Linked DNA regions of Pontibacter akesuensis. The protein of the gene in region 2 binds, or shares a complex with, the protein of the main gene of each other region. Links are inferred from orthologs where the notes say so. Each region holds a gene or a part of one and is shown on either strand. Other genes may lie near its edges. The genes, in order: dnaG and dnaB.

What was found.
Region 1: the proteins of dnaB (region 2) and dnaG are in contact, whole or in part, in a crystal structure (PDB 2R6A), measured with the Geobacillus stearothermophilus proteins. The link is inferred for Pontibacter akesuensis from one-to-one orthologs. Residues at the interface, in WP_033016901.1 of Geobacillus stearothermophilus: Ser13, Glu15, Ala16, Gln18, Glu91, Leu92, Asp94, Ala95, Val96, Pro97, Thr98, Ala99, Ala100, Asn101, Tyr104, Tyr105, Ile108; in WP_049624496.1 of Geobacillus stearothermophilus: Lys456, Leu457, Leu458, Pro459, Ala460, Asn463, Ala464, Leu467, Leu535, Leu536, Ile537, Ala538, Gln544, Glu545, Asp548, Tyr549, His552.

Annotation. Positions count from the first base shown.
Region 1 is NZ_CP014766.1:716,448-730,889, forward strand. The notes cover bases 5,449-8,392. They hold dnaG (DNA primase), read right to left. Parts: upstream 7,907-8,392; coding sequence 5,990-7,906; downstream 5,449-5,989. Other genes in these bases: A0W33_RS02980 (glycosyltransferase family 2 protein), read left to right, coding at 5,449-5,988; A0W33_RS02990 (O-acetyl-ADP-ribose deacetylase), read right to left, coding at 8,132-8,392. Also shown: A0W33_RS02955 (DUF3267 domain-containing protein), read right to left, coding at 25-612; A0W33_RS02960 (HAD family hydrolase), read right to left, coding at 619-1,260; A0W33_RS02965 (M50 family metallopeptidase), read right to left, coding at 1,414-2,601; A0W33_RS02970 (hypothetical protein), read right to left, coding at 2,681-3,397; A0W33_RS02975 (bifunctional 3,4-dihydroxy-2-butanone-4-phosphate synthase/GTP cyclohydrolase II), read right to left, coding at 3,609-4,856; more of A0W33_RS02980, read left to right, coding at 5,053-5,448; more of A0W33_RS02990, read right to left, coding at 8,393-8,659; A0W33_RS02995 (Mrp/NBP35 family ATP-binding protein), read left to right, coding at 8,807-9,910; A0W33_RS03000 (NifU family protein), read left to right, coding at 9,915-10,184; fahA (fumarylacetoacetase), read left to right, coding at 10,379-11,650; A0W33_RS03010 (flavin reductase family protein), read left to right, coding at 11,828-12,727; A0W33_RS03015 (nucleoside-diphosphate sugar epimerase/dehydratase), read right to left, coding at 12,794-14,442. UniProt on the Escherichia coli protein: RNA polymerase that catalyzes the synthesis of short RNA molecules used as primers for DNA polymerase during DNA replication.
Region 2 is NZ_CP014766.1:3,329,097-3,343,455, reverse strand. Bases 5,492-8,352 are described here. They hold dnaB (replicative DNA helicase), read right to left. Parts: upstream 7,781-8,352; coding sequence 6,203-7,780; downstream 5,492-6,202. Other genes in these bases: A0W33_RS14170 (UDP-N-acetylmuramate--L-alanine ligase), read left to right, coding at 7,937-8,352; A0W33_RS14180 (GNAT family N-acetyltransferase), read right to left, coding at 5,492-5,902. In the rest of the region: A0W33_RS14195 (T9SS type A sorting domain-containing protein), read right to left, coding at 1-1,412; A0W33_RS14190 (PASTA domain-containing protein), read right to left, coding at 1,637-2,413; A0W33_RS14185 (D-alanine--D-alanine ligase family protein), read right to left, coding at 2,506-5,208; more of A0W33_RS14180, read right to left, coding at 5,408-5,491; more of A0W33_RS14170, read left to right, coding at 8,353-9,322; A0W33_RS14165 (3'-5' exonuclease), read left to right, coding at 9,335-10,141; A0W33_RS14160 (hypothetical protein), read right to left, coding at 10,381-10,932; A0W33_RS14155 (M48 family metallopeptidase), read right to left, coding at 11,008-11,805; A0W33_RS21255 (hypothetical protein), read right to left, coding at 11,798-11,923; A0W33_RS14150 (fumarylacetoacetate hydrolase family protein), read left to right, coding at 12,161-12,772; A0W33_RS14145 (M23 family metallopeptidase), read left to right, coding at 12,759-14,359. UniProt on the Escherichia coli protein: The main replicative DNA helicase, it participates in initiation and elongation during chromosome replication. Travels ahead of the DNA replisome, separating dsDNA into templates for DNA synthesis.

The DNA.
Region 1 (14,442 bases), 2.6 Mb from region 2 along the record:
GCCAGACATGCCGGCTGCGCTGGCTTATACTTGTTTGCGGTAAATATAGCAGCCAATCTTCTCCGGATGGTCCTGCACCTGGTCGGTTGCTTTTGCGTGGCGCAGCATCCAGAGCACCAGCAAATCGCCGGAGGCAGCCAGGCTAAAGAATAAACCGAACAGGAACAGCATGAGGTGCCCTATAAGCAGGCCTGCCAGCGCTGGCAACAGCCCCATCACCAGTCCCGGCATAAGGCCGCCCAGCACATACGGCCGCAGTGGCAATACCTCTTTGCAGTGGCAATAAGGCGCCAGGTGCCGCCAATGCACGCCATACGCGATCGACTTAAAGCCGCGTTTGCAGAAGCTTGCCCACGTAAGGCCGTGCAGCAGTTCGTGCACCACCGCCCCCACTACAAAAACCAGCACCAACACCAGCGGAAAAAGTAATGAACGCAAGCCGTTGTCTCTAAAGAATTGCTCCAGCGCGTACAGGCTGAATTGCTCCGGCCACAGCAGCACATACGGCGTGATGTACAGAACCAGGATAGGCAGCACAAAGGCAAGCGCCCGCGCGTTGGCTTCCCCAGCGCTTACAGCCAGCTCCACTTTCTCGTACTGCTCCTCCTGCATCAGCCCTTATTTTTTCACCAGTTCCTGCAGTTGGGAAAGGCTATTGATTTCCTGCACCTCGGCCTGCACGGCACCAAAACCGTACCCTGCAAGTATAAACGGCACCCCGGCCTGCACGCTGGCCTCGTAGTCGCCCTGGGTATCGCCGATGTACACGGGGCGCTGCAGGTTATTGCGCTGCACAATAGCTTTGATATTCTCTCCTTTCGGCAACCGCTTATCGCCAAAGCACGCGATATCGGTGAAGTATGATTTCAGGTTGTTAAACTGCAGGAAAGTTTCGATGTAGCCGCTCTGGCAATTGCTCACAATAAAGAGTTTATACTTCGGTTGTAGTTGCTGCAGCGTCTCCTCCAGTTGCGGATAGAGCTGCCCGCCCTGCTTTTGCAGGTACTCCAGTTCCAGTTTGCCGCTTTGCGTCCGGAGTTGCTCCCGCTGCGCATTGTTCAGGTTCGGGAAAAGCTTGTCGTAGATCGCGTCATAGGGCATGCCGGCCGTTTTGCGGATTTCCTCCTGGGTTACCCTTTTTTCCACAAAGTCAAACTGGGTTGCGGCCGCATTCCAGGCATCGGCAATGGTTTGGGTGGAGTCCCAGAGCGTGCCGTCCAGGTCAAAGATTATACTGTCGAAGTTCGTTTGTTGCATCATGTATAAATGTATTCTGCCGAAGTATGGAACCGTAGGCAGGTGGAAAAAGGAGAAGCCTGTGCAGGAAGCTGCTGTGCTAAAGTTAGGAAAACCAGCCTCAGGTATAAAACGGCTTTTACCAAACCCATACAGTAGGCGGAAATAAAGGTTTTCCTAAACAGCCTGATAAGTGTTTTTCACACCCAGTTCTGCTTCCTGAACAATCTGGTTGAGCCAACGGTGATACGCCTTCGCAGCACCTTTGTCAGGGTTGTGTTTCAGGTTTGCCTGTGCTTCCAAAGCCAGACTCTGTGCCTGTGCAAAGGTAGCCTCTTTTAACGCGATGGCCGCCTCAGCACGCAAAAACATATCCCTGGTGAGGAATGGCGAAGGGACCGCCTTTGCATAGTGTTCTTTTGCCAGTTCCAGATCGCCGTTCATCGCCTCGAAAAATGCCAGTTCCAGCCAAACGCTCCCCTGAGCCATGGCCGGCAATTGCGCGACAGCCGCCGCGTATACCCGCAGGTGGTGCCTGGCCTTAGCTAGCTGGTTACGCTGCAGGTTTAGATTGTAAAGGTACGCATGGCAGTAGTTTATGAAGATGCTCTCTACCGGCAGGGCTGCCGCCTCTTCCAGCAAGGCTTCGTCCAGTTCCTCGGGAGGCGCTCCCCCCATTGATGCAGCCATCACCGACAAGATAGCTGAATCGAGAAAAGCCTGATCACCGCCACGCAATACGTTAAGAATCCGCGCTCCGTCGGTATAGAACCCGCCAGATTTGTTTGGTATGATGTTTATCAGGAAAAGCAGTAGCGAGATAACCCCGCACAGCAGCGCGAATGTCGCCAAAGTGTACGTTACGGGCGTTGCCTTGCCTATCTCAGACCAAGACAGGAAGTAGGGCACGAGCAGCGTGCCACCAAGTATAAAGTTGGCAGCAGGACCTCCAAAGGCATACCAGGCAAACCTGCGGGTAAGCTCATTTCTGTTCAGCCCGCTTGGAGGCAGGCACAGCGCCAGTCCCAGGAAGCTTTTGGCGTTGTTGGCAATCAATTTAAACTTCAGGCGCTCATCCTCTTTGTAAAAATGGAAAATCATAACGGTGTAGGACCGAAACCTGAAGCCCAGAAGCAACCCCGCGGCCACGTGCCCTAACTCGTGCAGGGCCACGGGAAGTATGAAGGCAATGGGTAGCCAGAGCACAATGCATAGCTTGTAAGGCAGCGGCAGGCTCTTTTCATCCGAGGCGAAGAAATCGGCAATAAAAGCACCACAGAAAAAGCCTGCGGCCATACCTGAAAGCAGCAACAGCAGGAAAACAAGCCACTTAGAACTTTTAACAGCAGGTACAGGAAAGCTCATTTTTCAGAAGGTATGTGGAACAAATCCCAATATAGGAAATTGCGCCTGGGAAGAAAAGCTCTGACCGCTGCCGTTGTTTCTAAGGATTGTCTGCGCCCTTGGCCTGCGCCGCCGCGACCAGAGAGTTATAGTAATTCACAATGGCCACAACCTGGTGGGGCTTTTCATAGCTCAGCCGGTGTTCCTTCACATACTCTTTCACAGCCTTCGACTGCCTGCCAAAGAGCCTGTGCAAATCCTTGCGCACGTTTCGCAGGGTCACAATCTCGTCGTTCGGCAGCAGCACATAGTATAGTTCCTCAATCTGGTTCAGCCAAAGCGGGTTCTGCGCATAATAGCTTGGTTCGTAGTAGCCCTGTGCCATATAAGAAGCGTCGCGCATGTTTCTTTCGTGCACGTAACTCTCCCGCGTTATCAGGGTGATGGGCCCCTGGTTAAGCTGCTCAAAGAAGGTGGGTTTCTTGAAGTTGGTGTAGTCACGGCCCTGGTCCCACATAAGCGACCGGAAAGTATACGCCCGTCCACTGGGCTGCTCCTGTGCTATAAAATATTGCACGTTAACCGGGGAGAACGAGTGCAGGTTGCCTTCCTCGCTCTGCACATTGATGATCTCCTGCACCCGGTGAAAGGAAATGGAGCCGTAAATGGTGTCGCCAGTGGTTAATACAATTTTGCCTGCCGGCCACTCCTGCACATCAATGGCGGGCCTGAACTGAGCCTGTGCACGTAACGGATAGAGGGCGAAGCTAAACAGCGAGAGGGAAAGCAGGTAAAGTTTGACAGCATTAATTTTCATAGTCTTCTATAGTAAAGCAGTACAAAAAAAGGTTCGCAGCTGGTGAACCGGCACCAGTTACACTTGTATAACAGCAGGTTATATATTTTGTATGCCTTTCCAGAAGAAAAAGTTGTCTTCCCTCCTAAGTCATTTCGCCTGAAGACAAAAAAACCTGCACAGGCAGGCTTATTTGCCTCCCCATGCAGGTTTGTAAAGTATAAAACCGCTGTTATTTGTTTATTGTCGCGCTTTTTAGAATCTCATGCCCCAACTTGTCGCGCTTGGTGGTCAGGTACCTTTGGTTGTGCTCGTTTGGCTTCATCTCAATTGCCACGCGCTCCACTACCTGCAGGCCATAGCCCATGAGGCCCGTGCGTTTACGCGGGTTATTGGAGATCAAACGCATTTTAGTTACGCCCAAGTCACGCAGGATCTGCGCCCCCACGCCGTAGTCGCGCTCATCCATGCCAAAGCCAAGCTCCAGGTTTGCCTCCACCGTATCCAGCCCCTGCTCCTGCAGTTTGTAGGCCTTCAGTTTGTTGAGCAGCCCAATGCCACGGCCTTCCTGGTTCATGTATACCACCACGCCCTTGCCTTCCTGCTCCACCATGCGCATGGCCTCATGCAACTGTGGGCCGCAATCACAACGGCAGGAGCCAAATATATCACCCGTCACGCAGGAGGAGTGCACGCGCACCAGCACAGGCTCATCTTCCTCCCAGGTTCCCTTTACCAGGGCAAGGTGCTTCACACCGTTGCTGCGCTGCGTAAAGGCATACAGGTCGAAATTGCCGAAATCAGTAGGGAGCTGCACCACAATGTCGCGGTCTATCAGGCTTTCCTGCTGCAGGCGGTACGCGATCAGATCCTTGATAGAGATCAGCTTCAGGTTGAAACGATCGGCCACTTTTACCAGGTCCGGCAGGCGTGCCATGCTGCCATCCTCGTTCATAATCTCCACCAGCACACCAGCGGGCGCTAACCCAGCCAGTCTTGCCAGGTCAACAGATGCCTCCGTGTGCCCGGCCCGGCGCAGCACGCCTTCTTTCTTAGCCTTCAGCGGGAAAATATGCCCTGGTTTTCCCAGCGAGTGCGGGTCTGTGTTTGGGTCAACAAGGGCCTGGATGGTTTTGGCTCTGTCGGAGGCGGAAATACCGGTGGTACAGCCAAAGCCAATCAGGTCGACGGATACAGTGAATGGTGTAGCGTGCAGCGCCGTGTTGCGGCCCACCATCAGTTCCAGCCCCAGTTCATCACAGCGCTCTTCAGTTAAAGGCGTGCATATAAGGCCACGGCCATGCGTAGCCATAAAATTCACTATTTCGGGTGTGATTTTCTCGGCAGCGCAAACAAAGTCACCTTCGTTTTCGCGGTCGTCATCGTCCACCACAATCACTACCTTGCCTTGGCGAATGTCTTCGATAGCCGACGCTATGCTATCCAGTGGCCTGATGTCACCCGTTATATTGGTTTCCATACTTTCTACGTTGTGCCCTTACTGCACATGCAGCGGCAGGCTGTTTATCTTCTGTAAAGCGCCGCAAAATTACAAAGTTTACAGCGCAATGCCTTTTTTATTTACATAACAGTTTTAGGGGCAGATTAGTTGAAGCGGTTCAGCCTTATCCACCTGCTGTTCCTTTTTGTATATTGCAACACTACACCTGCTGTTTATGATGTGCTCTGTAATTGTTGCCAACTACAATCATGCTGATGTTATACTTGTCGCCCTGAAAACAATTGAGGCGCAGACGTACCCGGATTGGGAGGTTATAATTGTGGATGATGCTTCTACCGACAACTCCAAAGAAGCCATTGATGCATTTGTAGCGGCATCGCGATACAAGGAGAGGTATAAAGTAGTTTACCTTAGCGAGAACATGGGGGTAGGTCATGCCAAGTGGACGGCTGCTGCCAACAGTACAGGAGAGGTGATTGCTATCTGTGACCCCGACGACGCCATACATCCAGAGGCAGTCGCAAAAGTAATGCAGGCGCATGCAAGGCACCCGGAGGCAAGCCTTGTTTACACGAACTACTACCACTGCGATGTACAGCTGATACCCCGGCGCATCAGGGAGAACGCTGGTTCTATCACTTATTCTGACGTGCTCGAAGACAAGGTTTCTGCTTTTGTGTCTTTCAAAAGTGCCGCTTACAGCAAAACGGCCGGGTTCGATTCTTTTTTCAGGCTTGCTGAAGACAAGGACCTTTTCTATAAACTCGAAGAAGTGGGTGACATTGTCTACCTCGACGAACCCCTATACTATTATCGTATTTGGCCCAGAGGCATTTCTCAGGGATTTGGTGCATATGTTAGATCACGGGACTTCAGGCTGTTAGCCATTGAAAATGCCGTAGCTAGACGAAAAGTTAGCGGCATCAAGCAAATTCCCTCAAAAGAACTACAGCGTTTAAAGGCAGAGATACACCTGCTACAGGCCGAGGGCATCCTTTATTCTGAGCAACCGCTAGGGCGCAAATTCTTAAAGCACTTGTATGAGGCTACACTTTTGAACCCTACAGGAAGTATAAAGCGCAAAATAAAAGCAGCGTTGGCGTTAAGCAGAGTTAAGCGGAAGGTGTTGCGGCTCTTGAAGAAGGCATAGCTTACCTGTTCACCACAATTCCCAGCATATTGCCCAACTGGCTGTAAAAAGTATTCAGGGAGATGATTAAGTTCAGCACCCTGTCTACCTCGGTTGGGTCCGTAACCAATCGCAGCTTCTCGCGCTGTGCTTTGAGGAGTATTTCAGCATTTCGCCATTTTAACCGCAGCACGGCTCTTTCCGCGCCATAGGCTAGCAGGTCGCTTTCCTTTGGAACAAAAATGTGGTGGGTTTCCCAGTTGTGGCTCAGCTCGTAAGGCTCCGAGAGCAGGGAAATGGCCTCGGACCGGATTTCCTCTTTTGGATAGTTGATGAAATCATCTGCCGTCGGTAGCTCATTGTTGTTAAGCTTTGCTCTTACTATCTCGATAATCTGAATGTAGAGCGGCGTCACGAACTCGATATCATCCAACTGCTCCAGCATGTAACTGCTCGTGGTTAAGCCCTCTTCCAGTACTGAATCCGGGTAATGCAGAATCATCCGCACAATCTCCCGCTCGTAGCGCTGCAGGACCTCCTGGTCTGTAGCAGGCTTTTCCGGCTCTGGCTCAGGTGCTGAGGGTGGCGCAAAGGCTGATTCATCCGGGCCTCCAGACCGCTGCTGCCTGCCCTGCAACTGCGATTTGTTGTACTCAGATATGAGCACCTGTTCGTCGATGTCGAAGATGATGCTGCAGCTGCGGAAAAACACGGATCGCTTGATGGCATCCGGAATCTTCCCGATAGAGGCCACCACTTCTTTTATCGCCTCCGCTTTCTTTACCGGGTTACCGGCGGCTTCTTCGGCATAAAGGCTGGTTTTAAAAGAGATAAAATCCTGTGCGTGCTCCTTCAGGTAACTTTTAAAGGCCGCGTCTCCTACTTTATGGATGTAAGAGTCCGGGTCCTCGCCTTCCGGAAACGTCACCACGTTCACGTTCAGGCCAAGCTCCAAAATCAGGTCAATTCCACGCAAAGAGGCTTTTATACCCGCCGCGTCGCCATCGTACAGCACGGTGATGTTCTCCGTGTAACGCGCAATCAGCTTTATCTGCCCTTCGGTGAGCGAAGTACCGGAAGAAGCCACCACATTTTCGATTCCGCCCTGGTGCAGTGAGAGCACATCAAGGTAGCCTTCTACCATGTAGCACATGTCCTGCATCCGGATGGCCTGCTTCGCCTGGAACAAGCCGTACAGCACATTGCTCTTGTGGTAAATATCCGACTCCGGAGAGTTTAGGTATTTAGGGCTTTTCTTGTCGTTTGATTTAAGCGTACGGGCACCAAAACCTACCACGCGCCCCGAACCGTTATGGATCGGGAACATAACGCGGCCGCGGAAGCGGTCATACTTCTTGCCATCTTCCCTGGCAATGGTCAGGCCGGTAGCCTCCAGGTACTTTTGCTGGTAGCCTGCCTTCAGCGCGCTGTCGGTCAAATCCGTCCATTCATCCAGGCTATAGCCCAATTCATACTTGCGGATGGTGCTGCTGCTAAGGCCACGCTGCTTGAGGTACGATTGCCCAATGCTGCCCTGCTCTTGGTCCGTAAGCCGCAGCTGAAAATGCTTCGCGGCGAAATCAGAGACGATGAAAAGGCTGTCGCGCTCGCTCTGCTCCCGGGCATACTCAGGATCCTGCGTCTCCTCCGGCACCTCAATGTTGTACTTCTTGGCCAGGAACTTGATAGCTTCGGGAAAGCTGGTGCCCTCCACATCCATGATGAACTGCACCGAGTTGCCCGCCTTACCGCAGCCGAAGCACTTGTAGATGCCCTTAGCCGGCGAAACAGAAAAGGACGGGGATTTTTCGTGGTGAAACGGGCAGCAGGCCCACATGTTCTGCCCCTTCTTCTTCAGCGACACAAAGTCCCCTACCACCTCCGTAATATCGGCTTGGGCAAGCACCTGGTCAACTGTTTCTTTTGGGATAAGGGACATAAGCAAAAGTATAAGCGGATGACAAAGATAAGGGTTCCACTGAATTTTGAATGAGCGAATGAGTGGATGAGTAAATTTTATACTTGGATTTTCTCCCACCCTGTCATCCTACAAGGATCATGTTGAAGAGTTCCTGCTGCTTTGGCGCTTTGCCACCAAGATTTTTCCAAGATGACAGGAAACATATTCCGTCATTCAAAATTCACTCATTCAAAATTAGAATATTCACTCATTCAGAATTTCCTCATAAAGCCTCCGGTTCTCCGCATCAAAGCAAACAAACACCACCTCTTTTATACCTATATTCTGTTCCGTCAAGTATGATTGTACGGCTGCCACAGCCACTTTTGCGGCTTTGTCTTTGGGGTAGCCGTACACGCCCGTGCTGATATTCGGAAAGGCTATACTTGCCACACCGTTTTCTTCCGCCAACTGAAGGCTGTTGCGGTAACAGTTGGCCAGCAGTTCCGGCTCGCCTTTGCTGCCGCCGCTCCATACTGGCCCGACGGTGTGAATGACATACTTGGCCGGCAGGTTCCCGGCGGTTGTGATCACCGCTTCTCCGGTGGGGCAACCGCCCTGCCGCGCCCTGATCTGCCTGCACTCCTCCAGAATGGCTGGTCCTCCGGCACGGTGAATGGCGCCGTCCACGCCTCCTCCTCCAAGTAAACTGGAGTTAGCAGCGTTTACCACGGCATCTGTCTGCACTTTAGTGATATCGCCTTGTTGAACCTTGACTGTCGTTTCTGCCATGTTGCTCCTTTTGAATTTAGGTACGCACAAAGTATAAAAAGGGACAAACTATTATGTGGCGCCGCTTGTTGAAAGGATAGCGCTGCATCGTTTTATGCCGAACAATTTGTTTGTATCTTTGCAGGGCAATTCGCGAGCTAACACACTATGGCAATCACAAAAGAAGATATATTAAAAGCCCTCAGCTATGTGGAGGAGCCGGATCTTGGAAAAGACCTGGTAACCCTGAACATGATTGAGGACGTGCAGGTAAACGGCAAGGACGTAAGCTTTACGGTTATACTTACCACCCCGGCCTGCCCCCTGAAAGACCTGATCCGCAACGCCTGCATTACCGCCATCCATACCATGGTTGATAAAGAGGCAGACGTAACCGTGAACATGACGTCGCGCGTTACCTCCGGCCGTGGCGACACCTCGGAAGTGCTTCGTGGCGTGAAGAACATTATCGCCATTGCCTCAGGCAAAGGTGGCGTGGGTAAGTCCACGGTGACAACGAACCTGGCTATTGCGCTGGCGCAAAGCGGGGCAAGGGTTGGTTTAATTGATGCCGATATCTCCGGCCCTTCTATCCCGACCATGTTTGGGGTGGAGCAGGAGCGCCCAAGTATGGTGCAGGGCGACCATGGCAAAAACTACATCATGCCGGTAGAAAGGTATGGCGTCAAAATGATGTCTATTGGCTTCCTGACACCGGCCGACGGCGCCGTGGTGTGGAGAGGACCGATGGCCAGTTCAGCGCTGCGTCAGTTTATTTCAGATGTGGAATGGGGCGAACTGGACTACCTGCTGCTCGACCTGCCGCCGGGAACATCAGACATTCACCTGACCATGGTGCAGGCGCTGCCCGTAACTGGAGCCGTGATCGTGACAACGCCGCAGAAAGTGGCTTTGGCCGATGCCGTACGGGGCTTGCAGATGTTCCGCCAGCCACAGATTAACGTGCCTGTTTTGGGTGTTGTAGAAAATATGGCTTACTTTACACCTGCCGAGTTACCTGAAAACAAATATTACATTTTCGGGGAAGGTGGCGGAAAGGCGCTGGCAGAGAAGTATGAGGTGGCATTATTAGGCCAGGTACCGCTTGTGCAGAGCATCCGCGAAAACGGTGATTCCGGTACACCGGAAGTATTGCAGAACGATTCTCCTGCAAGTGGTGTTTTCAAAGAGTTGGCCCAGTCTGTTGCACAGCAAGTATCGCTTCGCAATGCCACTTGGGGCAAGACAAAACCAGTAGAAATCAAAAGTTAAAGAAATGGCAGTCACAAACGTAGATCAAGACTTCTTGCTTCGCATCGAATCAGCCCTCGACCAGATCAGACCTTACCTGGAGGCAGACGGCGGCAACGTGCGGGTGCTGGAGGTAACAGACGAAATGATTCTGAAACTGGAACTGCTGGGTGCCTGCGGCTCCTGCCCCATGTCTACCATGACCTTGAAGGCTGGAGTAGAACAGGCAGTGTTGAAGGCTGTGCCTGAGATAAAAGCCGTAGAGGCCGTGAATGTGATGCCGACGGAAGTATAGAATAAGTATTCATAAAATAAAAAAGGTGTGGTTACGTTCGCGTAGCCACACCTTTTTTATTTCTCCTTCAGCCGATGCTGCTTCGCTCGGCCTTTGCGCAGGACTGCTTCTAAATAATACCGCCTCAGAGAAAACCGGCTTTATAAAGCGGGCAAAAAAGCTATATTTGTGTAGCTAAATTCCTGCACCGAACTATGATCAAAGCCAATGACCCCGCCCTTCATTCCTGGATTGAGATTGACGCCAGCAGCGATTTCCCGATTCAGAATCTTCCATTCGGCATTTTCAGCACCCCAGAGCGTGATCCACGCGTGGGTGTGGCCATCGGCAACTATATTCTGGATTTGTGTGTGTTGGGGCGTCGGGATTTCTTTAATCTGATCGACATGGACCCAAACGTGTTTCACCGCCCTTGCCTGAACGACTTCATTGCCCTTGGCAGACCCGTTTGGCGGGCCGTCCGGAACCGTGTTTCCGAGCTGCTGCGCAATGATAATGAGGAAATAAGCGGCGATAGTGATCTAATCCGGGAATGCCTGGTGCTGCAGCGGGACGCAGAAGTGCACATGCCCGTGAAAGTAGGCAACTACACTGACTTCTACAGCAGTATGGAGCATGCCCGCAATGTGGGCTCCATGTTTCGTGATCCAGAGAATGCGCTCCTGCCGAACTGGAAACACATTCCGATCGGCTATCACGGCCGCGCCTCCTCCATTGTCCCTTCCGGCACGCCTATTTACCGTCCGAAAGGGCAAACAAAGGCAGTCGATGCGGATGCTCCTGTTTTTGGTCCCAGCCGAATGCTCGATTTTGAGTTGGAGGTTGCCTTCATCACAGGCAGAGAAACGCAGCTTGGGCAAAGTATTTCTCCTAACGAAGCAGATGAGTACATCTTCGGGCTGGTGCTGCTTAATGACTGGTCGGCCCGCGATATTCAAACATGGGAGTACGTGCCACTGGGACCGTTTTTGGCTAAGAGCTTTGCCTCGTCCTTATCACCCTGGGTGGTAACGCTGGATGCACTGGAGCCATTTAAAGTGAAGGGCCCGGTGCAGGACCCGCAGCCACTCCCCTACCTTGAGTTTACCGGCCACCACCACTACGATATTAACTTGGAGGTGCTGCTGCAGCCCGAGGGAGCCGCAGAAAACAGCATCTGTCAAACGAACTACCGGCACCTGTACTGGAACATGAACCAGCAACTGGCGCACCAGACCAGCAACGGCTGCAACCTGCAGGTGGGCGACCTTTATGCTTCCGGCACCATCAGCGGTCCGGACAAAGGCTCCTACGGCTCCATGCTGGAACTTACCTGGCGTGGCACAAACCCGTTGCAGCTAACGGATGGGACTAGCCGCGGGTTTATACAGGATGGTGACACGGTGATCATGCGCGCGCATGGCGAACGCAACGGTATCCGGATCGGTTTTGGAGAGGTGAGAACGCAGGTGCTTCCGGCATTTTAAAGGTTATCCGGAACTAGTTATTCTTTTTTTGCGAAGAGGTAGAAACCCGTTGCAGGCAAACCTTGTGCTAAAGAAATTTGAAGTGAGTTTCAATGATGCAAGTCCTGCCATAGCAGCTTTCACTCCGTTTTTGGAAAATCACAAATTATAAAAAGCTTTCCCACCAGCACACGCTTTATGAGCATCAGAACAATCAACCCAAAAGAAGCGACTACGGCAGAAGTGTACGGCTTGCTTTCCGGCGCTGTGGCACCGCGCCCCATTGCTTTCGCCAGCACTGTTAATGCCGCCGGAGACGTGAACCTGAGTCCTTTCAGCTTCTTTAACATGTTCAGCTCAAACCCGCCTGTGCTTATCTTCTCTCCCCTCAGCCGCATCCGCGACAATTCCTCCAAACATACCCTGGAAAATGTACTGGAGACGCGGGAGGTGGTCATCAACATTGCCAACTATGCTATCGTGGAGCAGATGTCCTTGGCGAGCACTGAGTATGAGCAGGGCATAAACGAATTTATCAAAGCCGGATTGACACCGGAGGCGTCGGTACTGGTGAAGCCCCCGCGCGTGCAGGAGGCTCCTGTAGCGTTGGAATGCAAAGTAACCGACGTGATTAAACTGGGGCCCGAAGGAGGCGCAGGAAACCTGGTGATTTGTGAGGTGCTGCTGCTGCACATAGCGGAAAGTATACTTGACGGCACAGGGAAGATCGATCCCTATAAACTGGATGCGGTAGCCCGCATGGGCGGCGATTACTACATCCGTGCCAATGGCGACAGCATTTTTGAACTGCCCAAGCCTATTCGCAACAAAGGCATGGGCATTGATCAGCTGCCGGGCTTTATCCGAAACAGCAGCTTGCTAACAGGTAATAATTTGGCGCGCCTGGCAAATACAGAGGCCATGCCATCAGCAGCAGAAGTCGAAGCCTTTAAATCAGATCCCCTGGTTAGCTATACCCTGAACAAGTATAAAGCAGAACCTGAGAAGCTGCAAATCGAGATGGAAATACTTGGCAAGAAACTTTTAGAGGCAAACCAGGTAAACGATGCCTGGAAAGTGTTACTGCTAGGCAGGTAAGTAAGCAAAAGCTAAAAAGGCAAAGGCCACTCCATGGAGTGGCCTTTGCCTTTTTAGCTTAAAATCTTAGTTATTCAACTGCAGGTCCAGTTCTTCGAATCGGGAGTTCTTACTGATGTATTCCGGCACGATCTGCTTCATCTTCCGCACCACCTGCCGCTCATCCTTGTTCTTGTTCAGCATCATGAGCTCGTCAATATCGCTCACCACGTCGTCATACTTGTACACGCGTACTTTCGAAATTTTGATCTTGCTGTGATGGGTAGGGATGGTCTGCTCCTCCTCATTCAGCAGCTCCTCATACAGCTTCTCACCTGGCCGTAAACCGGTAAAGGAGATGGGAATATCCACATCCGGCAGTAAACCAGCCAGACGGATCATCTTTTTGGCAAGGTCCACGATCTTCACAGGCTCGCCCATATCGAAGATAAAGATTTCGCCTCCCCTGCCCATCGTACCAGCCTCCAGCACCAGCTGCACCGCCTCAGGTATGGTCATGAAATAGCGGGTGATATCCGGGTGCGTCACCGTCAGTGGCCCGCCTTTCTCGATCTGCTGTCTGAAACGCGGAATTACTGAGCCATTAGAACCCAATACATTGCCGAATCGGGTGGTTATAAATTTGGTCTGTATTGGCTGTGTATAGGGATGGCTGTTTCCGTTTACTTTCTTCTGGTTAAGGCCGTTCAACGACTGAATGTAAATCTCAGCAATGCGCTTGGAAGTACCCATGATGTTGGTTGGGTTCACTGCCTTGTCCGTGGAGATCATCACAAACTTCTCTACCTCAAAGGCCATTGAAAGGTCTGCCAGATTCTTTGTACCAAGCACATTGGTAAGTATAGCTTCGCAGGGGTTGTTTTCCATCATCGGCACATGCTTGTAAGCGGCCGCATGATAAACAATATCTGGCTGATACTCTTTGAACATCGAGTACATGCGCGTGGAGTTGGTGATGTCCCCGATATACAAGGCTATTTTTGCCTCGGGAAACTGCTCCTCCATTTCCAGTTGCAGTTCATGCAGCGGCGATTCCGCCTGATCACAAACAATAACGATTTCTGGCTTATAGCTCAATACCTGGCGTACGATCTCTGAGCCTATGGAGCCGGCACCGCCCGTTACCAGCACACGCTTGCCGCGCAGATCGCTTGAGATACGGCCATTCTCTATCACAATTGGCGGGCGCTGCAGCAAGTCTTCGATCTTGAGGTCCTTCATCTGGTTCAGGCTCAACTGACCCGACATCCACTGCTCAGTAGGCGGCACGGTCTGTACCTTGATGCCCAACTCCACACAAGTCTCGATGAAGAGTTTCAGGTTATCAGCTTTCAGGTCTTCAGAAAAAACAACCAGTTTGTCTATCTGCTGCTTTCGCTGCAGCTTTGTAATAGCACTGGTGTGGTAAACCCGCTTTTGGTGAATATCCTTATTTGTCTTGCTCGGATTATCATCGATGAAACCGGAAATATCAAACTTGCCCATGCCGCCGGCCTCCAAGGCCTGCTTCAGGATGATAGAAAAGCCGTTAGCACCATATATCAGCACCCTTTCACGCTCTCCTACATTGCTGCGTTTGATAAAGATAAAAAGGGCCTTTGCTCCCATGCGCACCACGGTAAGCAAGGTAGAGGATATAAAAAAGCTGATGAGCAGCACCAGGTAAATATTAACCGAGTCGATGCCATACATGGGGGCTATCCAAAGGCCAATGA
Region 2 (14,359 bases):
GACCAGCCCACATAGAAGCTGCCTTCAACAGGCACCGGCTTATCCAGCACCACCTCGTAAAACTCATTCTGGATGGTACTGTACCGGATGCTGAAGTTCTGCTGGTAGAGTGTTTCTCCCGGTAAACTATCCGCGGCGGCCCATACCCGGAAGGTAATGAATGTGCCTTCGATGCTCTTTCCAACTTTCGGGAAGTACACGCGGAACGCGGAAACCTGGTCAGGCTGGCTCAGGTCGTACCGCTGCGCCACCAGCACGTTCCCGTTTCCGGAGCTCACAAAGCTGAAGCCTGCCTCTGCCGTGCCGTCATCGTAGGCATAGTAATCAGAAAAAACGGTTTTGCGGGCAGTGGAGTCATTTGTCCGCTGCAAAGGGTTTTGCTCCTTGGTGTCCAACAGAATGCCATGTTGCAGGGTAAACTCCCCGGATGCCGGCAGTCGTGTTTTGGCTAGCGTGGGGGTACCCGCAATTTCATATTGGCGAGCCATGGCAGGAATCAGCGCCTGGCCCCGTAGAAATGTATCGGCACTTGTGGCACCCAGCCGCTTCACATAGCCTCTCCAACTGATGGCACCAGGCATATTACCGAGGTTGTTGAGTGTTGCCCGCACCTCTTCGGCCAGCTCAGCCTCAGGGTTCTGCAGAAACTGCCGGGCAGGCATGGCGGTGTAATGCTTCAGCAGTCGGCTCACACCCTCACTGATGGCGATGTCGCGGGTGGTGTTCTGCCCTTTGCGCCTGTTTTTATCCAGCACAATATAATCCAGGTTCCATACATCAGCCAGCCCGTTTCGCAAACCGATGTTGCGGAACCTGAACTGAAAGCCGCTGTGGAAATAGCGTGGTTCCCGCAGCCCTACAAAAAACTGTGCAAAGTCGGTGGCCCTGCCTACAGCCGACTGCCGCCATACTTCCTGCCAGCTGCCGGTGTTGTCCTTGAACTCCAGCACCAGGTAGCGCAGGTTGTTTTCCGTCAGATCCGGCACATCGCCCAAGCCACCGGATTGCCAGTAAAAGCTCAGGTACACAGAGTCAGCCGGTGTGAGGCCGCCGAGTAGTATAGGCGCAGAGGCGAGTGTGTCGGAGGCCCCTGCCGATACCGAACCCGGTGCGTAGGGCATTCCAAGGCTGTTTAACCCATCCAGGCTGGCTACATTCTTGGTGAGCGGCTCAAAGCCAAAGCGGTTGTTGACAGTCACACCGGTGCTGTTCCAGCGCTGCGTATTGAGGGTGTTGGCGCCTGAGAAATCGTCAAAAAAAGGAAGCGACAAAGCAGCCGGCGCGCGTAAGGCTGGCGCAGCCTGTTGCACCGCACGCCCTGCCTCCTGCTGCAGGGGCTGCAACACTACCTGTGCCGTGGCTCCTGCCGCACAGCACAGGATACCAAGTATAAGCGCCAGCTGTTTTCTCATGCTCAATGTACCATAAACCCGTTTACTGAAAGTATAGCCTTGCTTCTAACGCCGCGGAGCAGCCAGGGCAAGTATCAAGTGTAATTTAATATCCGAAGGCAAATTTGCCTCCTTACAGCGCAAAGGAAGTGCCCAGCGCGTTTGCAGCGGAAAGCCACCTCCTGCATGTATAACGAAAGCGCCCGCCGTTTCTGGCAGGCGCTCCTGATTTATTCCTTCCTGTGCTACTCTATTCCCTGCAGCTGCTCGTCGCCGGCCACCCATAAGTCTACCAGTTCGCCTACGCGAATCTTGGCGCCCACTTCGGCAAAAGGACGCTGCTTCACAACAGTTCCTGTCGGCTCTGTACTGCTGGCGTCGTAGAAAATGTTGCCAACCTGCAGCCCCTGCCCTGCCAGCAGCACCGATGCCTCATCCACCGGCATACCCACCACACTGGGTACCTCAAACTCTGTATTACCCAGACCGTCGCCCACGTGCAGGTCCACCACAGCGCCTTTTGGCACCAAAGCCCCCGGCGCAACTTCTTTTCCGCCAACAAACTGCTTCAGCACAGCGTTCTGCTGCAGGTCCGGCACGTACGTGATCTTGCCTTTTTTCAGGTCGTAGCTTTTGAGGATGAGCTCTGCGTTTTTCACCGATCCGTCAATCAGCTTCGGCATCTTGATCATCGGCGGGTTCTTCATGTTCACGGAGATGTAAATCTTCCGGTCCTCTTTCACCTTCGCCCCCGGCGCCGGGTCCTGCGTCAGTATCTCAAACGGCTTCTGGTCCGACCTGTAAGTAGAGTCGTTGATGAAGTAGCGAAGGCTCTGCTCCTCCAGCAGTTGTTCCGCATCCCCCAGCTGCATACCGGTAATCTTCGGCACTGATATCGTTTCGCCATGGTTAGTGGCAGAGGGCAGGTACAGGTAAAAGAAGCCGAAAATAAGTGCGGCAACAATCGCCGCCATTATCGTCAGATGCACCAAGACACTTACAAAAGAATTTGCTTTAAACATGGGTTTTATTTGAGACATTAGATATTAGATAAAAGACATTAGACTTCTATAAAACACCTTCAAACTCTTTAACTTTTAATTTTTTTAACTCTTTATAACTGTCCCTTCATCTTGGTACGCTCCACGCCATACTGCAGGATGCGGTCGATAAAGTCGTAAGGCTTGTAACCGTTAATGGCGGTTTGGTGGAAGATACAGGTGGCCGGCGTCATGCCCGGCAGCGAGTTCACTTCTATAATGATCGTCTCCACCTCGTCATTTTCCAGCACGCGCACAAAGGCATCGATGCGGGCATAGCCTTCGATGTTCAGAATCTGGGCCACACGGCGCAGGTCTTCCTTTACTTTATCTGAAATTTTCTGGCGACGCACCGGGTCAGCGGCGTAGCGGGCGGGTGTAATGTTCTGCCCCTCTCCCGCCAGAAACTTCTCCTCCAGCGACAGCACCTCGCCTTCAGCCAATGCCTCAGATGCCTCAAATATTTCGTAGTTCACTGTGCCATCCGGATCATACTTGGTAAGCAAACCGCCCGTAATCTCCAGGAAATGCTTGGCTCCGTTTCGGGAGATTAGTGTTTCCACCAGAAAGCCTGCCTTATTCGGGAATTCTTCCTTAAAGCCAAGCGACAAGGTGCGGGCGCATTCGGTATCCAATTCTTCCATCTCACGGAAGATCAGGTGAGAAAACGCTGCCAGCTCCTGGCGGTTCTTTATCTTCTTAACGGCTGAGCTGCAGCCATCGTCTGCGGGCTTGGCAATAAACGGATACGGAAACGCTGCCTCTATACCCTGAAAGAAAGCTTCCTTGTCCTGCATCCAATCCTCTTTGAGGGCCATGGCATGCTTTGCCACCGGTACACCGTGTTTGGCTAGTATCTCGTTGGTTTCATACTTGTTGATGGTGATTTGAGACGAGCGGATACCAGAGCCGTTGTACGGGATGTACAGCTTCTCTAACTCCGCCTGCAGTGCCCCATCCTCGCCCGGGCGACCGTGCAGGGCAATGAACACCGCATCGGTCAGATTTTTCAGCTGCTCATAGCTAATGCGCTGCGGCTCCTGCAGCGTACTGCCCGTATACTTGCGGGTGATGCTTTCGGCTTCTTCCGTGATCTGCGCCAGCACCGGGTGCGGCTTTCCACCTTTCTCAAAGTAATGCACTTTCTCCTTGATGTCGTCGGCATTGTCCTTCAGCATCACGTTGATCGGAATGGTGTACAGGCGGTGCGACTCGTTGCTGCCCGTCAGGAAGATGGGCAGCGGCTCATACTTGGTAGACGAAGAAAGCTTCTCGTAGATATTACGACCGCTCTCCACCGAGATATGGCGCTCAGAAGAGTAACCGCCCATGATCACACCCACCCGGATTTTATCGTGCCGGTGCGCCTGCTGCTCCTGTATGGATTTATCGAGCTTTTGCAGCAATCGCGTCAGCTTCACGGTGTCTTTACCGGTTTTCAGACGCTCAGCCACCGACGTTCGGATGATATAAGTCAGGAACTGCGATGGGTTCAAGCCTATTTCTGCGGCCTGGTGGAAGAAGAACGACGAAGGCAGCATGCCTGAAGTCGTGTTCGGATCGTTCAGGAAAATGTCCCCAGTTTCCGTTATAAAGCCATCCAGACGCGCATACACGTTAAAGCCAAAGTCCTTGAAAAGCTTGCTGCAGTCTTTCCGGATTTGCTGTATCTGCTCTACAGGCAGGTTAATTGGTGTAATCTTACGGCTCAAACCCGGTAGGTATTTTGAGCGGTAGTCAAACATCTCATTGCCCTTTACGATCTCGGTAGGCGGCAAGGCAATCGGCTGTCCCTGCTCGTCCTGCACTACAATGCAGGAGAATTCTTTGCCCTGTATAAAAGCCTCTACCAGCACCTGCTGCTCGTGCTCCACATTGGTAAGTGTGATGCTGTCGGTAGCGGAGCTGGAGAAGGTGTGGTTAATGTGGTTGAAAAGCTCTTCCGGGTGATAGATGATGGAGCCATCCTGCAGCAGTACCGGCATGCCGATACCCTCACGGATGTCCACCAGCTGTTTTATACTTGTCAGCTGCTTCTCCTCGCCCATTGCCAGCCACTGGCTCTTGTAAATGGTTTTGGTGAAGAAACTGCGGTCTACCCCTGTCTCGAAGGTGGTAAAATCTTTCTCCTTCACGATAGAGATGCCGATGGAAGAGCCCTGATGCGGCGCCTTCAGTACCAGCGGCAGACCCAGTTGCGCTACCAATTGCTCAAAAATCGACTCCCGCTTGCTGTGGTCGGCCCAGTCGCTATACTTGATCAGGCTGTAACCGGGCGTGGCAAAGCCGTTCTGCTTCAGCAGTTCTTTCTGCGCCGCCTTGTCAATTCCAATCGCAGAGGGAAGTATGCCGGAGCCGGAATACGGGATGTGGTACCACTCCAGTAAGCCCTGTATACTGCCATCTTCGCCGTAAGGGCCGTGCAGCGCCAGAAACGCAAAGTCAAAATACTGCTTGAACTCGTTTGGCTGCAGGCGCTTACCCGCTTTAGCAATGATCTTGTCCTGCTCTTCGATACTCAGCTCACCCAACGACTCCAGGTAGATCTGCAGGCCGTGCTCGCTCTCAGGCAGTGCCTCCACCGGCGGGTAAAAGTCGCGGATAGTGCCTTTGTAGATGTACTGCCAGTCGAGGCGGATGAAGTTGCCGAGGCTGTCCACAAATACCGGAACGGCTTCAAAGAGTGCTTTATCTAAATTATCGTAAACCGTACGGCCACCCGCAAACGAGATTTCCCGCTCACGCGACGGACCACCGAAAAAGATTCCTACTTTCATACAGGCAAAGGTACTAAATGAGGGGCTTAATTTAAGTAGAAATTAGAAGCTTAAAAAGTGGGAGCATTTATACTTGAGAAGCCGGAAAATAAATCCTGACAAGTATAGCCGGACTATGCGTTAAAAGACGCTGCGAGTGTTCGCAGAACCTCGCAGCGTCTGTTGCTTCGTAGCAGTAAAAACGCTTGCGTCGGCAGAGTCAACAGGATGTAGTGTTTGATTCTCTAATCCACCTAATTTTCACAGCTGATATTTTCTCCGTCCCCAGCCGCTCCTCCGGACATACCTTAAAATTATTTTTCAGGTAGAAGTCTAAGGGAGAGTTATACTTCTCTCCGTTGCTTTTCACGTCCCTATCATGATCTATGACCCAGCCGCTCAGTTGGCTCTCCTTTTCCTGAACAAGGCGCAGCAGACGTTTTCCGTACCCTCTCCCCTTCAACTTACCATCTACTAACAAGGCAAACCAGGTTTCTTCCGCCCGTTCAAAAAGAAAAAACCAACCGCATACTTCTCCGGCCTCGCTAAGAAGCAAATAATGCCGCTTCTGCATCAAGCCTTTAAGATACTCTTCGAACGCAGCAAGAGCCGCATACTGCAACTGCACCGGGTATTCCTGGTTCCACAGCTGTAGCACCTGCCTTTTCTGGCCAGCTGTTAATTCTTTTATTTCAACTATATCCACCCGTTTCATACTTTGATTTGGATAGGCCATTCGCTGCCGAAAGACCTGCGAGCGTTCGCAAAACCTCGCAGCGTCTGATGCCTCGTGGCTGGCAAGACGCTCGCAGGACCTTCGGACACTGCGAGGTCATCGGGGACTCCTACTTTTTCAGACCTCCCTAAAATCAGAAAAGCCACTGGCTCGTGGCGCAGCGGCTAATCCTCCTTTGGCTTATTGTGTATGCCTTTATACTTTGTGAAGTCTTTTATACTTCTAACTGAAATATTTAGAAGTCTATTGTGTTAAATCTAACGTCTAAAATCTTACTTATTAAAACGGTGGTTCCTCATCGAAGTTGGATGTCGGGAAGCCGCCGCCTCCGTTACCCCCGTCGTTCATGCGGCTACCCAAGCGAATAGACCCTGGTGCATCGGCATCAAACGTACTGTTAGGCAAGGCGTTAAAGCCGCTCATACCATCTCCCCCGAAATCATTGTCGAGGTTCGTAAATTTAGTATACTTACCGATAAATTTCAACTGCACGTTTTCCAGCGATCCGTTACGGTGCTTGGCGATGATCACCTCGCCTACACCGGCCGTCGGATTGCCCATCTCGTCTTCGGTAATACCGTAGTATTCCGGGCGGTACAGGAAAAGCACCATGTCAGCATCCTGCTCGATGGAGCCGGATTCACGAAGGTCAGACAGCTGCGGGCGCTTATCACCGCCACGCGTTTCCACGGCACGGCTTAGCTGCGAGAGCGCGATTACCGGCACGTTCAATTCTTTGGCCAGCATCTTCATGGCACGTGAGATGGAGGCAATCTCCTGCTCCCGGTTACCGTTCGACTTTCCATCGGCATTGCCGCTCATCAGCTGCAGGTAGTCGATGATGATCATCTGGATATCGTACTGGGCCTTCAACCGGCGGCACTTGGTGCGAAGTTCACGAATAGACAACCCAGGGGTGTCATCAATAAAGATAGGCGCCTCGGTCAGCTTCGCGATTTTATGGTTCAGCTGTGCCCACTCATACTCCTCCAGGCTTCCCTTCTTGATCTTCTCCGAGTCCAGCTCAGCTTCTGAAGAAATAAGACGATTCACCAGCTGCAGCGAGGACATCTCCAGAGAGAAAATTGCCACACCTTTGTTGAAATCAACAGCGGCATTGCGCATGCACGACAGTACGAAGGCTGTTTTACCCATCGCCGGACGTGCGGCAAGTATAACCAAGTCAGATTTCTGCCAGCCCGATGTTACACGGTCCAGCGCCATCAAACCGCTTGGCACACCTGTTAAACCGTCGGCCTGCTTGCGCTTCTCCTCCAGTTCCTTGATGGCCTGGTGCATCAAAGAGCGCATGTCATCGAAGTTCTTGCGGATGTTGGATTCCGATACTTCGTACAGCTTCGCCTCAGTTTTATCCAGCAACTCGAATACGTCAGTAGTATCCTCAAAGGCGCTGGAAAGCACTTCTGAGGAGATGGAGATCAGGTCGCGCTTGATGGAGTTCTCCGTGATGATACGGGCGTGGTACTCGATGTTGGCAGCGGAGTTTACACGGGTGGTCAGTTGGGTGACGTAGTAGGCACCGCCTGCAATCTCCAGCTCGCCCTGCTCGCGCAGTTCGTGCGTCACCGTCAGTATATCAATCGGCTCCGACTTATCAAACAGCGCCAGTATAGCCCTGAAAATGCGCTGGTGTGCCTCCTTGTAAAAGCTTTGCGGGCGCAAAATATCAATTACCGTGGTCAGGGCATCCTTTTCCAGCATCAGAGCGCCTAGCACGGCCTCCTCCAAGTCCAGTGCCTGCGGTGGCTTCTTACCCAATTCCGAAAGAACGGGGGCTTTCTTCTGCCATCCGTTCCGGTTGCCCGCAGGCCGCACATTCATTTTCATCTCCTCCATAGTCACAAATTTAGCAGCTCTGGGAGAGATTCAATCTTTATAACCCTGTTAATAATCCACAAGATATCCACAAAGTATCCACATATTGCCGTATAGCCATTTTAATTTGGGAAGGAATTCTAAATTTGTAGGTTCGCTACATCATTAGCATCGCACATGGAGAAGAAGGATTTAAAGCACATACACCTGATTGCCGTTGGCGGCAGCATCATGCACAACCTGGCCCTGGCCCTGCACGACAAAGGCCTGAAAGTAACGGGCTCTGACGACGAGATTTTTGAGCCGGCCAAAAGCAGACTCGCCGCCGAGGGTATACTTCCCTCAGAAGAAGGTTGGTTTCCGGAGAAACTGGATGCCTCCGTGGATGCCGTTATACTGGGCATGCACGCCCGCCCCGACAACCCCGAACTGAAGCGGGCGCAGGAGCTCAACATTCCTGTCTATTCTTTCCCGGAGTTTATTTACGAGCAGAGCAAGGACAAGCAGCGCATCGTAATCGGGGGCAGCCACGGCAAGACCTCTATCACCTCGCTCATCATGCACGTGCTGCAGCAACTGGGCCGCAAATTTGATTATGCCGTGGGTGCGCAGCTGGAAGGCTTCAACCGCATGGTGAAATTAACAGATGATGCACCCCTGATTATCATAGAAGGAGACGAGTACCTCTCCGACCCGATCAAGCGCATACCCAAGTTCCACCTCTACCACCACCACATTGCTGTAATCAGCGGCATCAGCTGGGACCACATCAACGTGTTTCCTGACCAGGACATTTACCGCGAGCAGTTCCGCATTTTCGCCGAAATGACACCGAAGGCTGGCACGCTGATCTACAATCAGGACGACGAGCAGGTGCAATTGGTGAGCGTGCCGCGCAACCCTGCTGATATCTCCTACATCGGTTACACGGTGCACGAGCACAGCATCAAAAACGGCAAAACCATTCTGCATACGAAGAAAGAGGGCGACGTGGAGATACAGCTGTTTGGGGAGCACAACCTGCGCAACATTTCTGCTGCTAAGGAAGTGTGCAAGAAAATTGGTGTGAAAGCGAGTGATTTTTACGCGGCAATTCAAAGCTTTAAAGGAGCGGCCAAGCGCCTGGAGAAGATCGGGGAATCTGACAGCGCAAACATTTACCGTGACTTTGCGCATGCGCCTTCTAAAGTAAAAGCCACTTCAGAGGCGGTAAAGAAGCAGTTTCCTCAGCGTGATCTGGTAGCGGTGCTGGAGTTGCACACCTTCAGCAGCCTGAACCGGAACTTTATACCCCAGTATGCCGGTGCGCTTGCGCTGGCTGATGAGCCGATCGTATACTTCAACCCGAAAACCATTGAGCACAAGCGCATGGAGATGCTGACGGAACAGGAGTTGAAAGACGCGTTCCAGAACCCCAACCTGCACATCTACACCGACTCTGAAGCGCTGCAGCAGCACCTGACCAGCCGCAACTGGCAAAACGCCAACCTGCTGCTGATGAGCTCGGGCAACTATAACAACATGAATCTGGAGGCGCTAACGCAGGCGGTTCTTAACGCATAACCAAGTACAGCCATGAAATTACACCTGAAGCGCCCGCTCGTTTTCTTTGACCTGGAAACCACCGGCACCGACATCGGCAAAGACCGCATTGTGGAGATCAGTTGCCTGAAAGTGATGCCCGGCGGAGAGGAAATCCTTAAGACCCGCCGCATCAACCCCACCGTGCCAATTCCGCTGGAGTCGAGCCTGATCCACAAGATTTACGACGAAGACGTGAAGGACTGCCCTACATTCAAGGAAGTGGCGCGGGAGTTCAGCAAGTTTCTGGAGGGCTGCGATCTGGGTGGCTACAACCTGCTTCGTTTTGATATTCCCCTGTTGGCCGAGGAGTTCCTGCGCTGCGACATTGACTTCGACATTGAGAACCGCCACATCGTGGATGCCTGCCGCATTTTCCACCAGATGGAGAAACGCACCCTGTCAGCCGCCTATAAGTTCTACTGCAACAAATCGCTGGAGAACGCCCACAGCGCCGAGGCCGACACCATCGCTACCTACCACATCCTGATGGTGCAACTGGACCAGTACCAGGAAACTCCTTTCGAGACAAAAGAGGGCTTGACAGAGTACCCCGTGCAGAACGACATGGCGGCGCTGCATAAGTTCACGGTCGATAAAACGGCTGATCTGTCGGGCCGCATCGTGTACAACCCAGCTGGCCAGGAGGTGTTCAACTTCGGCAAGTATAAAAATGTGTCGGTAGAGGAAGTGCTGCAGAAAGAGCCAAGCTACTACGACTGGATGATGAAAAGTGAGTTCCCGCTGTACACCAAGAAGATCCTGACACGCATCCGACTGCGCAGCATGCAGACGTCGTAATGAGACAGTTGCATTATCCTCTTGCCATTGTCATCTCGACGTCAGGAGAGATCTATTTAGAACTAGTAAAGATTTCTCCTGACGTCGAAATGACAAATGTTGATGATGAGGTTGTAAATGGGTTGTGAGAAACTAAAAGCGCCTGAAATATTCCATCTTTAGCTTCTTACGGCATCAAATAAAAAGGGAGAGGCCGCTGGATACCAGCGGCCTCTCCCTTTTTTCATCAAGTACAATTATTACTTCTTTTTGTTGCGGGTCCTATCTAGTGATGACACATTTTTCAGGAGCGTGTTTTGCTGTGATACCTTGTGCACACAGTTGTTGCCCGGCGCACGGGAAGCGCACTCGCAGCCGGTGATCTGGTTGCCGGAGAACGTGAAGTAGCAGAATCCGCAACCTGCGGCAGCCTGGCACATGTGCTTCGATCCCTTGCTGCTTAAATACAGGCTATTGTCGGCGGCTACATCCAGGGACAAAGCCATACTTCTGAACTGTCCGTTTTGCATGCCGAGGCCCACCAAATAGTAAGCCGGATCGTCTTCCTTCGTCTCCTGCACCTTGCGGATCATCACTTTGTCTACCACCGTACCATCGCCAAACTCCCGGATAAAGGGCTGCATGAGCTCTGTGGTGGGCACAATATAGTCCACCGTGTCGAACACCACCTGCGCCAGCAGCTTTCCGTCGTAAGGCTCTTCCTCTATATCCTCTGGGCCGGCCTCGCTCTCATCGCGAATTGCATCGCGGGTAGTACAGGCGGACCCCAGGATCAGCAGGAAAAACAGCATATAACGTAGACTTGGCAAAGCAGCAGGCTTGGCTAAAGCCTGCAAAGGGGCGCATACCTTCATGAGGGTTGGTTTTTATCTGGCTTTGTAGTACTGCAGGGCCTCAGGCATGTGCTTCTGCAAAGCGGCTTGCCTGGTACCCGCGCTTGGGTGCGTTGAAAGGAACTCCGGTGGCGCCTGTCCACCGCTTTCCGCCTCCATGCGTTTCCAGAAAGATACAGCTTCTTCGGGATTATATCCAGCCATGGCCATAAATATTAGGCCTAGGCGGTCGGCTTCCGACTCCTGCGTACGGCCATACTTTAAAAGCCCTAATTGAGAGCCAACGCCGTACACCGACATCACCAGGTTAGTGGCTGCGCCCGGCTGTGTACCAGCCAGGGCCGACAGCGTCTGTCCGCCGAACTGCTGGGCCAACTGCTGGCTCATGCGCTCGCTGCCGTGCTTGGCAATGGCGTGGGCAATCTCGTGGCCCATAACCACGGCAAGGCCCGTTTCATTTTTAGCAATAGGTAGAATACCGGTGTACACAGCCGTTTTACCGCCGGCCATCGCCCAGGCATTCACCTGCGGGTCGTCGATAAGGTTAAACTCCCAGTCAAACCCCTGCAGCTCGCCCTGCAAACCGTTTTGCGCCATGTAGCGCTCCACGGCGCCCTGTATGCGCTGCCCTACCCGCTTCACCATGGCGGTGGCCTGCGCGTCGCGTGATATCTTGCTTTCGCTGATTACCTGGTCATAGGCAGCGTAACTCTGCTGCTGCATCACGGACTCAGGCACCAGGCTTAGCTGCCGACGCCCCGTAATGGGCACGGTAGTACAGGCTACCATTGTCACCACAGCTACTGTAAATGCTACAATTTTCTTATACATGTCTTTCTAATTTTAGTGGCTTTAAAGAATTCGTTCCAAATTTTGAACCAATTTCTCTAAAATCAATTTTAACGAGATCAATTTTTAAAGGCAAAGCAGCTGTATTCCACCTTGCCATAGGCTTATCTCCTAAAAGTCAGGAGATAAAAATTCTGCTTTTTCTGTACAGGTATACGTCTGCCAGCCATCAAAATGTTGTCATGCCGCCGGCTATACTAATTGCACTGTTCCGAAGTTAGAATAAAAGAAGTTCAGTTGCCCGGGCGCTGTCGCCCCGCATAATTTTTCGCCACATTTGCTGCGGCGCTGCGTTAAAAGTCCTATTTTTGAGAATAGAACCGAAATCAGTACGTACATGAAGATATTAGCCATCGGCCGGAACTACGCCGAGCATATTGCAGAACTCAACAACGAAGTACCCGACGAGCCCGTCGTCTTTTTCAAACCCGACACAGCCATACTTCGCCACAACGAGCCTTTTTACTACCCCGAGTATACTTCTGATGTGCATTACGAGGTAGAGTTGCTGCTGCGCATTTGCCGCGAGGGCAAGAATGTGGAGAAGCAGTTCGCGCATAAGTACTACGACGCCATAGGCCTGGGTATTGACTTCACGGCCCGCGATTTGCAGACAAAAGCCAAAGCCAAAGGACTGCCGTGGACGCTGGCGAAGGGCTTTAACGGCTCCGCCCCTGTGTCCGAGTTCCTGCCCCTCTCTAATTTCCCCGACCTGAAAAACATTAACTTCAGCTTGAGCGTGAACGGCGAGGAGAGGCAGAAAGGCAACTCAAAGATGATGCTCAACTCGTTCGACGACATCATCGCCTACATTTCACAGTTCATCACCCTGAAAACGGGCGACATTATTTTTACAGGAACACCGGAAGGCGTAGGCCCGGTTAAAATTGGAGATAGATTAGAAGGGTATGTTGAAGATAAGAAGCTTCTTGACTTTGAAGTCAAATAAGAAATTGCTGGCTACGGCCATACTTGCTATGTTTACCGGCTGGGGCGCGATGGCGCAAATTGCTCCTGAGCCGGGTTATTTCCTTTTTCCGATAAAGCCGGGGGAGCGTAATTTCCTGTCGGGGACGATGGGCGAGATCCGCTCCAACCACTTCCACGGCGGCCTCGACATTAAAACGGAGCAGCGCGTGGGCCTGCCGGTGCACGCCGCCGCCGATGGCTACATTTCGCGGGTAAAGCAGTCGAGCTACGGCTACGGCAACATCATTTACGTGACGCACCCCAACGGGCTGGTAACGACCTACGCGCACCTGCAGGAGTATTACAAGCCGCTGGCCAACTACATGGTGCAGCAGCAGTACGAGAAGCAGGCCTTTGACCTGGAGCTTTTCCCGGAGCCGGGCCAGTTCCCGGTGAAGCGCGGCGACGTGATCGGTTTATCCGGCAATACGGGTGGCTCAGGCGGGCCGCACCTGCACTTTGAGATCCGCGACAAGGAAGACCGCCTCTATAACCCGCTCAAGTATAAATTTGCGGAGGTGATTGACACCACGCCGCCGGATATCTACAGCCTGGGCATTACCCCGCTGAACATTTATGCGCGCGTGAACAACGAGTTTGAACGCGCCGAGTTCCGCACTAAGCAGGTGGGCACTAACTATACTTTAACCGACACAGTGTATGCACACGGCCTGCTTGGCCTCGACTTGCTGACCATTGACAGGCTGGACGGCGCCGCCAATAAGAATGGCACGCAGGAAGTGACCCTGATCGTGAACGGGGAGCCGCTCTACAACCACTACATCGACCAGGTGCCCTTTGAGCTTTCGCGTCAGGTATCGCAGCACATTAACTACGAGCAGTACAAGCGGAAAGGCAGCTCCTTTCAAAAGGCTTATGTAGATTACGGCAACGACCTGCCGCTCTACAAGACGAAGGAGCGCTACGGCCGCATCAGCGTGCTGTCAGACTCGGTGTACCGGATAAAGCTGGTGACGCAGGACTCCTATAACAACACCTCTACCCTAAGCTTTATCGTGAAGGGGCAGAAGCCGAAGTTTACCCAAACCCTTGCCAAGGGCGTGAAGAAGCCGGCAATCAGCTACGAGATCATGGGCAACGTGCTTAAGATCAGTGCCACCGACACCGGCAGAACCGCTCAGAACATTGAGCTGTACATGGGCGACAAGGCGCTGATGCTGGTGCCGAGCTACATGAAGAACTCCACCTCCGTCAGCCTCTTTGATTTAAGGGCCGGTCTGCCTGACTCCATGCGTTTCTGCGGCATCAGCAAAGCGCTTGGCCTGGAGCGGATGGTGCCGCCCAACAAAGAAGTGCTGTTTACGAACCGCTACGCCAAGGTGCTTTTCGACAAGCAGTCGCTCTACGACACGCTCTATTTGAAGACCAGCCTGGAGAACGGCGTGTACACCATCGGGGATTATTTCACGCCGCTGCACAAGGCCATTCAGGTAACCATCCGGCCTGACACCACCGGCCTGGATATGAAAAAAGCGGCAGTATACTTCCTGGGTACCGGCCGTGGCCGTGGCTATACCGGTGGCAAATGGGACGGCAACACAATCAC